Regions from separate parts of the Microbacterium sp. TS-1 genome, predicted to be linked through region 1. Evidence: predicted binding sites of a transcription regulator. Region 1 holds the regulator's gene; the other holds the start of a gene.
What was found. The regulator LexA, encoded in region 1, represses DNA repair genes until DNA is damaged. The targets are predictions, from matches to a motif close to TCGAACANNTGTTCGA.
Positions count from the first base shown of each region.

Region 1 (4,898 bases):
GCACCACGTCAGCACGGGCTCGGCGAAGGGCTTCATGACCTCGAGGCTCCAGTCCTGGGCGCCGTAGGAGTGCACGAAGTAGAAGCGCTCGTCCTCCAGCCCGTCGAACAGCGTCGACCCCGCCCCGGCACGGACGGTGTTCCAGCCCATGTGGGGCAGCACGGGCGCCTGCAGCTCGGTGACGGTGCCCGGCCACTGTCCGAGGCCCTCGGTGTCATCGCCGCGCTCCACGCCGTTGCCGAACATGATCTGCATCCCGACGCAGATGCCCAGCACCGGACGTCCCCCGGCCAGGCGCCGCTCGATGATCTCGTCGCCGCGGCTCTCGCGCAGGGCGGCCATGACGGCGCTGAAAGCACCGACTCCCGGAACGAGAAGCCCGTCGGCGTCGCGGATGAGGCCGCGGTCCGACGTCAACCGCGCATCTGCCCCCGCGGCGGCAAGAGCCTTGACCGCCGAGTGGACGTTGCCCGACCCGTAGTCGAGCACGGCGACGAGCGGCGCGCGTTCAGTCCGGTCACCCTCGGTCATAGGGCGCCCTTCGTGCTGGGGATGCCGTGCACGAGCGGATCGAGCGCCTTCGCCTGCCGGAAAGCTCGGGCGAACGCCTTGTACTCCGCTTCGGCGATGTGGTGCGGATCACGTCCGCCGAGGACGCGGACGTGCACCGTCAGCCCGGCGTTGAACGCGATGGCCTCGAACGTGTGCCGCACGAGCGAACCGGTGAAGTGCCCGCCGATGAGGTGGAACTCGTAACCGTCCGGCTCCCCCGAGTGCACGAGGTACGGACGCCCCGAGATGTCGACGACCGCCTGCGCGAGCGCCTCGTCGAGGGGGACGAGTGCATCACCGTAGCGGGAGATGCCCGACTTGTCGCCCAGCGCGGAACGCAGCGCCTGTCCGAGCACGATCGCCACATCCTCCACCGTGTGGTGCGCGTCGATGTGCGTATCGCCCGTCGCGCGCACGGTCAGGTCGGTGAGCGAGTGCTTCGCGAACGCCGTCAGCAGGTGGTCGAAGAACGGCACGGTCGTCTCGATCGTGCTGATCCCGGTGCCGTCGAGGTTGAGCTCGAGCTCGACGCTCGACTCGCTCGTGGCGCGACGGATGCTGGCCGTTCGGGGGCTGGTCATGCCTCCGAGTCTATCGAGGCCAGTGCTTCGAGGAACGCGGTCGTCTCGTCTTCCGTGCCGGCGCTCACACGCAGGCTGTGCGGGATGCCCACGTCGCGGACGAGGATGCCGCGGTCGTACAGAGCCTGCCAGGTCGCCCGCGGGTCGTCGACGCCGTCGAACAGCACGAAGTTCGTCCAGCTCTCGTACGCGTGATAGCCGAGGGCGTCGAGCGTCGCCGACATCCGGTCGCGCTGCGCGACGATCTCGTCGACCATCCGGAGCATCGTCGTCGAGTGGGAGAGGGCGGCTGTCGCCGCCGCCTGCGTCAGCGCGCTCAAGTGGTACGGCAGTCGGACGAGCCGGAGCGCGTCGATGAGCGTGGGGTCGGCGGCGAGGTAGCCCACGCGGGCGCCGGCGAAGGCGAAGGCCTTGCTCATCGTGCGCGACACGACGAGCCGGTTGCGCTCACCGAGAAGCGTCAGAGCGGAGGAGCTTTCGCGCGGTGCGAACTCCTGGTAGGCCTCGTCGACGATCACGATGCCGTCGGTGGCCCCGTACACCGCCTCGATGACGTCGAGCCCGAGGGGTGTGCCGGTGGGGTTGTTGGGCGCACACAGGAAGACGACGTCCGGGCGGAGCTCGGCGACCTGGGCTGCGGCGGAGGCGGGATCGAGCGTGAAGTCGGGTCCACGTGTCCCCGTGACGTACTGGGCGCCGGTCGCGCGCGTCAGCAGGGGGTACATCGAGTAGGTCGGACCGAAGCCCATCGCGGTGCGTCCCGGGCCTCCGAATGCCTGGAGGAGGTGCTGCAGGACCTCGTTCGATCCGTTCGCTGCCCAGATGCGATCGGGGGTCAGGCCGTGGCCGAGGTACTCGGCGAACGACTCGCGGAGGTGCGTGAACTCGCGGTCGGGATAGCGGTTGACGTCGCGCAGGGCGCGGGCTACGGCATCCAGGATGTCGTCGGCGACCTCTTCGGGAACGGGATGCGTGTTCTCGTTGACGTTCAGCGCGACCGGAAGCGGCGCCTGCGGGGCGCCGTACGGGGTGAGGCCTCGCAGATCGTCTCTGAGGGGCAGATCATCCAGACTCGGGCTCATCCCACCCATGCTAGGCCGCGCGCGCCGCTGTTGCCGCCGGAGTCAGCTCGCGGCGTACTCGGCCGGGATCGCAAGCGTCTGGCCGGCCTCGAGCTGGCCCGAGCCGAGAGCGTTCAGCCGGATGATCGCATCGACGACATCGCGGGGGTCGGCGGCGGGCGCCACCTCTTCGGCGATGGACCAGAGCGATTCGCCGGACATCACGGTCACGGTCGTGAACGAGCCGGCGGGGGCGCCGACCTCGCTTGAGGCGAGCGCACCTCCCCCCGAGAGCACGGCTGCTGTGATGGCGACGACCGCCGGAAGGGCGGCGATCGTGGCGACGACGCGGCGTCCGCGGCGCGTCAGACGCAGGCGGGTACGGGGGGCCGGTGCGAAGCGGGCATCGATCGTGGTCATGGCATCTCCTCGGGAGCGGTAGGAAGATTCGCCCCCGCCTCTCGGCCGGGAGAGACGGGTGCGAACTTCGGTTCCGAACGTATCTTCGATATTGTGTGGTGTCAACCACCCACCGAAATCGGAGACCGATCGAAGAGACACGCGGAGCGTTCCGCGATGTCGCCGTCGTATCGGGCTACCTTTTCGACAGCGAGAGCCCACCATGAACCTCCGACATCGGGTCGGGGACGGGGCGCGACGACAGGAGACCGGCGGTATGAGCGAGAAGCCGCAGACGCGACGACGCAAGAATCTGAGCGACAAGCAGCTCGCGATCCTCGAGGTGATCCAGAACGCGATCGCCCGCAACGGCTACCCGCCGAGCATGCGCGAGATCGGCGACGCGGTCGGCCTCAAGTCGCTGTCCAGCGTCACCCACCAGCTGAACCAGCTCGAGCTCAGCGGCTACCTGCGGCGCGACCCCGGCAAGACCCGCGCGATGGAGGTGCTCATCGATCTCCCGGGCACCGCCGGCGAGAACCCGGCCGACGCCGCGCCCGCCCTCGGCGACGCCGCCCTCGTGCCGCTCGTGGGCCGCATCGCGGCGGGCGTGCCGATCACCGCCGACCAGCAGGTCGAGGAGATCTTCCCGCTGCCGCGCCAGCTCGTCGGCAAGGGCGAGCTGTTCATGCTCAAGGTCGTCGGCGACTCGATGATCGACGCGGCCATCTGCGACGGCGACTGGGTCGTCGTGCGGGCGCAGGCAACCGCCGACAACGGCGAGATCGTCGCGGCCATGCTCGACGGCGAGGCGACGGTGAAGACGCTCCGCCAGCGCGACGGCCACACGTGGCTCCTCCCCCGCAACTCGGCGTTCGAGCCGATCCTCGGCGACGACGCGACGGTGCTCGGCAAGGTCGTGGCGGTTCTGCGCACGGTCTGAGGCGCCCCGGGACGGCATCCGCTCCCCACCGTCTCCCCGGTCGAGGTCGGGAAGCCAGGCCTCGCGTAGCGTGGCTGTATGTCGCAGCAGCTTCCCTATGGTTCCTGGCCCTCTCCCCTGACGGCGGCATGGGCCAGCGCGTCATCATTGCGCCTCGACGGCGCGAGCTTCGTGGGTGATGAGATCTGGTGGGGCGAGTCGCTGCCCGACGAGGCCGGTCGCGTCGCGGTCATGCGCCGCCGCGGCGATGGCACCGTGCAGGTCGTCCTCCCCGCACCCTGGAACGCCCGGTCGCGCGTGCACGAGTACGGCGGCGGAGCCTGGACGGTGTCGGATGACGGCGAGCTGTTCTTCGTCGACAAGTCCGACCAGCGCATCCGGAGCCTTCGCCCGGGCGGCGATCCCCGACCGCTCACTCCGGAGGAGACCGGCACGCACTACGGGGGCCTCCGCTGGCAGCGCGGCGTCCTTCTCGCGGTTCGCGAACGCGAACGTCCCGGCGGCACGCCCGAGCGCCACATCGTCCGCATCGAGCGCGCTGACAGCGCCGAGGTTCCCGACGCCTCGAGCGTGACCGAGCTCGCCGGCGGTAGCGACTTCGTCGCCCAGCCGGCGCTGTCGCCCGATGGCTCGCGCCTCGCCTGGGTGGCCTGGGATCACCCCGACATGCCCTGGGACCGCACGCGCATCCGCGTCGCCGACCTGGACGCCCCCCGCGGCATCCGTGACGTCGCGGGCGGCGCCACCGCCGCGCTGCAGCCCGAGTGGACCGACGACGGCGCGCTGTTCTTCGCCGACGAGCCGACCGGACGCTGGAATGTCTACCGCGTCGACCCCGCGACCGACGCCCCGCCCACGGCCGTCTCGCCCGCCGACGCCGACACGGGTGGTGGCCTGTGGGTGCTCGGCACCCGCTGGTACGCGCCGCTCGATGACGGCCGCCTGGTGGCCGTGCGCACCCACGGATCGGACCAGCTCGTGATCGTGGACCGCGACGGCGGCGCCATCCCGCTTCCCTTCCCCGCCACCGCACGCGTGCAGATCGAAGACGTCCGCGGCAGCCGCGCCCTCGTCAGCGGGGCGATGCCGGGAGGGGCGGGCCTGTGGCTCGTCGACCTGGACACCGGCGAGACGAGCGCGGTCCGCGGCGGTGCTCCGGACGTCGACGCATCGTGGATCCCGCACGCCCGGCAGCTGACGACGGAGGGCCCGCACGGCCTGGTGCATGCCTTCGCCTACCCGCCGACCAACCCCGACGTCACCGCGCCGGCCGACGAACTGCCCCCGTACCTGGTCTGGGTGCACGGCGGGCCGACCTCGCACGTGGGCGGCGCAGCCGACAGCAAGGTGGCCTACTTCACG
Region 1 is NZ_BASQ01000001.1:900,923-905,820, forward strand. It holds gene hisH (imidazole glycerol phosphate synthase subunit HisH) at 1-531, opposite strand, end outside; gene hisB (imidazoleglycerol-phosphate dehydratase HisB) at 528-1,133, opposite strand; gene MTS1_RS04290 (histidinol-phosphate transaminase) at 1,130-2,215, opposite strand; gene MTS1_RS04295 (LysM peptidoglycan-binding domain-containing protein) at 2,258-2,614, opposite strand; gene lexA (transcriptional repressor LexA) at 2,871-3,536, shown strand; gene MTS1_RS04305 (prolyl oligopeptidase family serine peptidase) at 3,615-4,898, shown strand, end outside.

Region 2 (4,898 bases), 180 kb from region 1:
TCGCGACCTTGGTCGTGTGAGGCGTGGCCGAGCCCTTGGCGACTCCGGCGGCCTTCTTGATGAGCTCCGCGGCGGGCGGGGTCTTCAGGATGAAGGTGAAGCTGCGGTCCTCGTAGACGGTGATCTCCACGGGGATGACGTTGCCGCGCTGCGACTCGGTCGCGGCGTTGTACGCCTTGCAGAACTCCATGATGTTGACGCCATGCTGACCGAGCGCGGGGCCGATCGGCGGCGCCGGGTTGGCTGCTCCGGCGTTGATCTGGAGCTTGATCAGGCCGGTCACCTTCTTCTTCGGTGCCATTCGTTTTCCTTTCGTCGAGCGGATGCCGGCGGCATCCCTCTCCCGCACGCCCGGCATCTCCGAGCGGCGGTTGTGTCGCGCGGGCGCGCAGGCGCCCGCAAACTCCCCAAGCTTACCGCATCCTCAGCAGGGCGGACGTCGGCGATCCTGGCCACGAGACGACGAAGCGCCCCGGCCACCGTGCGGCGGAGGGGCGCTCGTCGACGCGGGGTTGCGCTACTGCTTGGTGACCTGGTCGAACGAGAGCTCGACGGGCGTCTCGCGCTCGAAGAGCGACACGAGTACCGTGAGCTTGCCGCTCTCGGGCTTGATCTCGCTGATCGAGCCGGGAAGGCCGGCGAACGAGCCCTCCTTGATCGTGATGGTCTCGCCGATCTCGAAGTCGACCTCGGTGACGACGCTGCGCGTGGGGGCGGCGACGCCCTTCGCGGCGCCGGCCTTGGCGGGGGCCGCCTCCTTGACCTCGACGAGCGACTTCAGCATGTTGAACGCCTCGTCGAAGCGCAGCGGCGTGGGGTTGTGGGCATTGCCCACGAAGCCCGTGACACCGGGGGTGTGGCGGACGACCGACCAGGTGTCTTCGGTGAGCTCCATGCGGACGAGCACGTAGCCGGGGATCCGGACGCGCGTGACCATCTTGCGCTGACCGTTCTTGATCTCGACGACGTCCTCCATCGGGACCTCGACCTGGTAGATGTCCTCTTCGACCTCGAGCGTCGACTTGCGCTGCTCGATGTTGGCCTTCACCTTGCGCTCGAAGCCGGCGTAGGAGTGGATGACGTACCACTTGCCCGGCAGCATGCGCAGCTCGGTGCGGAACGCCTCGTACGGGTCTTCGTCGTCGCCGACGGAGATCTCGATGCCGGCGGCGGCCTCGAACTCCGAGAGGTAGTCGACGGCTTCCTCGGAGACCTCGACGTCGGGCTCGGGACCGTCGTAGGGCTCGACCTCGTCGGCGGCCTCAGCGGCCTGCTCGGCGATCTCCTCCTCGAGGGAGTCGGTCAGCACCTCCGCAGCAGCCTCGGCCTCGGCGGTCTCGTCGATTTCGAGCGCGTCGTTGACGACAGCGTCGGCCTCGGGGTCGTCGATCTCCACACCGTCGAGGTCGGTGTCGTCCTGCTCGGCCTCATCGTCCACGACGTGGACGGCGGTGTGCTCGGCTGCGTCGGAGGCACGCTCCTGACCGGCCAGCACGTTGCCCTCCTGGGCTTCGTCGTCCTCGCTGGACTGCTCGGCGGCCGTAGCCCAATCGACGTCGTCGGGGATGCGTTCTGACACTGCGTTCTCTTCCATCGGTTGTCGGGATGCCTGCGCGGCAGGCATTCGCGGGTCGTGCGGGCTGGGCCCGTCGATCAGCCCGGGACGCCGAAGACGACGGTGGTGATCCAGACGAACAGGACGTCGAGGCCGTAGACGAGCGCCATCATGACGACGACGAATCCGAGGACCACTGCCGTGAACTTCACGAGCTCCTGGCGGGTCGGGGTGACGACCTTGCGGAGTTCGGCGAACACCTGGCGGATGAAGATGATGATCCGCGCGAAGATGTTCGGCCTCTTCTCGCGGGGCGCGCCACCTGCGGCGACGACTTCGCCACCCTCTTGGACCATCGAACCCACCTGATACCTTCCGTGTGCCGGCTGACGCCGACGCGCAGGGCGGACAGGAATCGAACCTGCAACCTGCGGTTTTGGAGACCGCTGCTCTGCCAATTGAGCTACCGCCCTAGAGATCCTTCGGACCCCGGGGTCTACGCCCGCATTCCTCCACGGCCGTCGAGTCTTCGACGCTTGGGCATGGCGAAAGAATGCAGATTTCGACTGCTCCTCTCAGTGTACGTCATGACTGCCGGGGTCGCGAACGTCGGCGCGGATTCGGCACGGACTCCTCCCCTGGAGAGATACGGAGCCCGTTGCGCTCAGGCGAAACTGCATTCGACGTGAATGTCGTAACCCGCTGCCATCATGGGAACATGAAATCGAACGGCGACCATGGGCTCGGAGGCGAGGGCGCCTCGGGTGGGTCGCCGCACGCCGACGCGTTCTCGGTGTTCGCGGAGGCGCTCGATCTGGCTCATGCGTCTGATGTGGCGCGGGTTCGGGCGTTGGCGGAGCTGGGGTGGTCGGCGTTGCGTGAGGCGCGTCGTGACGGCGTGCGAGGCATGGCGTCGGACATGGAGCTGCGGTCGGTCGCGGCCGAAGCCGCCGGGATGGCGCGACTGACGGACCGGCGGTTGCAGGGTGAGATCGACCACGCGATGACGGTCATCGACGACTATCCCGGGGTGTTCGACGCATGGGTCCAGCGGCGGATTGAACGCGGACACGTGGATGTGGTCGTGCGGGTCGGTGCGGGGGTGCCGGACGAGGTGCGCGACTTGTTCGCGGAAGCGGCGATCGCGGTGTGCGAGCGGGATGTGCCGTCCCGGGTGCGGGCTGCGCTGGACGCGTTGGCGGCCCAGCTTCACCCGCAGACGTTCACGGAGCGGCACAAGACGGCGGCGGCGGAACGATGCGTGCGCGTGTTCCACGGGTCCGATGGGATGTCGAACCTCGTCGCCAACATCCCGACGGTCATCGCCGCAGGGATGCTCGACCGGCTCAGGCAGATGGGACAGTCCGTCAAGGACGCCCGGGTTGAGGGCGCTGACGGTGCGGATGCCGCCGGGGCTGTCGGAGTGCACGCTGACGCGGTTGCCAGCCCGGCGGGAACGGATGCCGCACCGGACGTCCGGACGATGGACCAGCTGCGGGCCGACATCCTCGGCGACCTCGTCCTCGGAGGAGCACCCGTGGTCGACCCGACCTACGGCACCGACCGCGCCGGTGCGCTCGGCGCGATCCGAGCCCGGGTGCAGGTCGCCGTCGCGGCGGAGACGCTGATGGGCAAGGACGAGAACCCCGCCGAGGCGGTGGGCGCCGGGCTGATCGACGCCGCCACGGTCCGGCAGCTCGCCGGGCAGGTCAGCGAATGGGACCGGCTCTTCATCGACCCCGTCACCCGCACCCCGGTCGAGATCGACACGTACCGGCCCACCGCATCGATGAAGAAACTCCTCATGGCGCGGGATCAGCACTGCCGGTTCCCGGGATGCCGACGAGCCGCCATCCGATGCGAGATCGACCACACGGTTGACCATGCCCTCGGCGGGCACACGCACATCTTCAACCTCGCCCACCTCTACCAAAGACACCACTCGATGAAGCAATTCACGAAATGGGAAGTCCGGCAGCTCGGAGGCGGGGTTCTCGAATGGACCTCACCCCTCGGCAGGACCTACCGCGAAGACGTACCCATACCCTCTGTCTGCTTCACTATCGACACAGCCGACCCGCCGCGCTCCCGCGCCGGAGCAGGCAAGCCACCCGGCGGGCCACCGCCGTTCTGAACCCCGGGGGTCGCGACTCCGCGCCCGTACCCCTCCTCCCGTCGGGGTGGCCCGTCAGCCGACGCCGGATATGACGCGCGATTCTGGACGCGAGTCAGAAATGGCCCCTTACCGGGAACTGTTACGCTCGGCTGTCGCGCCGAGGACGCCATCGGTGACGCTCACCCGAAACGAAATCAGGCGGATGAATACCGGACGATCACAGCAGTTCCAGGTCGACCTTCGCGGCATCGTCGACCTCCTGAGTCGACACATCTATTCGGGTCCTCGCGTGTTCCTTCGAGAGCTGATGCAGAATGCCTGCGACGCGATCACCGCTCGCGCCGAGTTCGACGCGAGCACATCCCCGGCAGGGATGCCGCGCGAGTCGAGCGGCATCCGCATCACTCCCCTCAGCGACCGAAGCGACGAGTTCATCGTCCGCGACGACGGCATCGGACTCACCGCCTCAGAGGTGACCGACCTGCTCGCGACCGTCGGGCGCAGCTCGAAGCGCGACATCTTCGACCTCCCCAGGAGCGACTTCCTGGGGCAGTTCGGCATCGGGCTGCTGTCGTGCTTCATGGTGGCCGAGACGATCGTCATCCGATCGCGGAGCGCGCGCGGCGGTGCCGCCGTCGAATGGCAGGGCAACGCCGACGGCACATTCACGGTGCGGACGATTCCCGATGATCTCCCGGTCGGCACGAGCGTGCACCTGCGGCCGCGCCCAGGACAGCGCGATCTCCTCAGCACCCCCGCGACGGTCGAGCTGGCCGAGACTTTCGGGGAGTTCCTCCCCATCCCGGTGCGCGTCGACCTTCCCGGCGGCGGCGAGCAACTGACCACCCGCACGCCTCCCTTCCGTGCCGCCACGACCGGCATCGACGAGGCGGCCCGCTGGGCCTACGGGCGCGACCTGCTCGGCCAGGACCCGTTCGACGCGATCCCGTTGCACGTCCCGGGAACCGACACCGTCGGAACCGCATACGTCCTCCCCTACGCTCCCCCGCCCGGCGCCCGACAGGCCACCCGCGTCTACCTCGGACGGATGTTGCTGAGCGAGAACGCCGACGACATCCTGCCCGACTGGGCCTTCTTCGTCCGGGCCGTGATCGATTCCACGGCGCTCAGCCCGACCGCGAGCCGCGAGGCGCTGGTCGAGGACGATGCCCTCGAGCACACACGTCAGGAACTCGGAGCCGCGATCCGGCGCTGGGTGCTCGACCT
Region 2 is NZ_BASQ01000001.1:1,085,029-1,089,926, forward strand. It holds gene rplK (50S ribosomal protein L11) at 1-301, opposite strand, end outside; gene nusG (transcription termination/antitermination protein NusG) at 518-1,579, opposite strand; gene secE (preprotein translocase subunit SecE) at 1,654-1,911, opposite strand; tRNA gene MTS1_RS05170 (tRNA-Trp) at 1,956-2,028, opposite strand; gene MTS1_RS16400 (HNH endonuclease signature motif containing protein) at 2,274-3,689, shown strand; gene MTS1_RS05180 (HSP90 family protein) at 3,874-4,898, shown strand, end outside.
Region 2: a site for LexA is predicted at 2,224-2,239, ahead of MTS1_RS16400 (HNH endonuclease signature motif containing protein). Genes of this name have one in related genera too.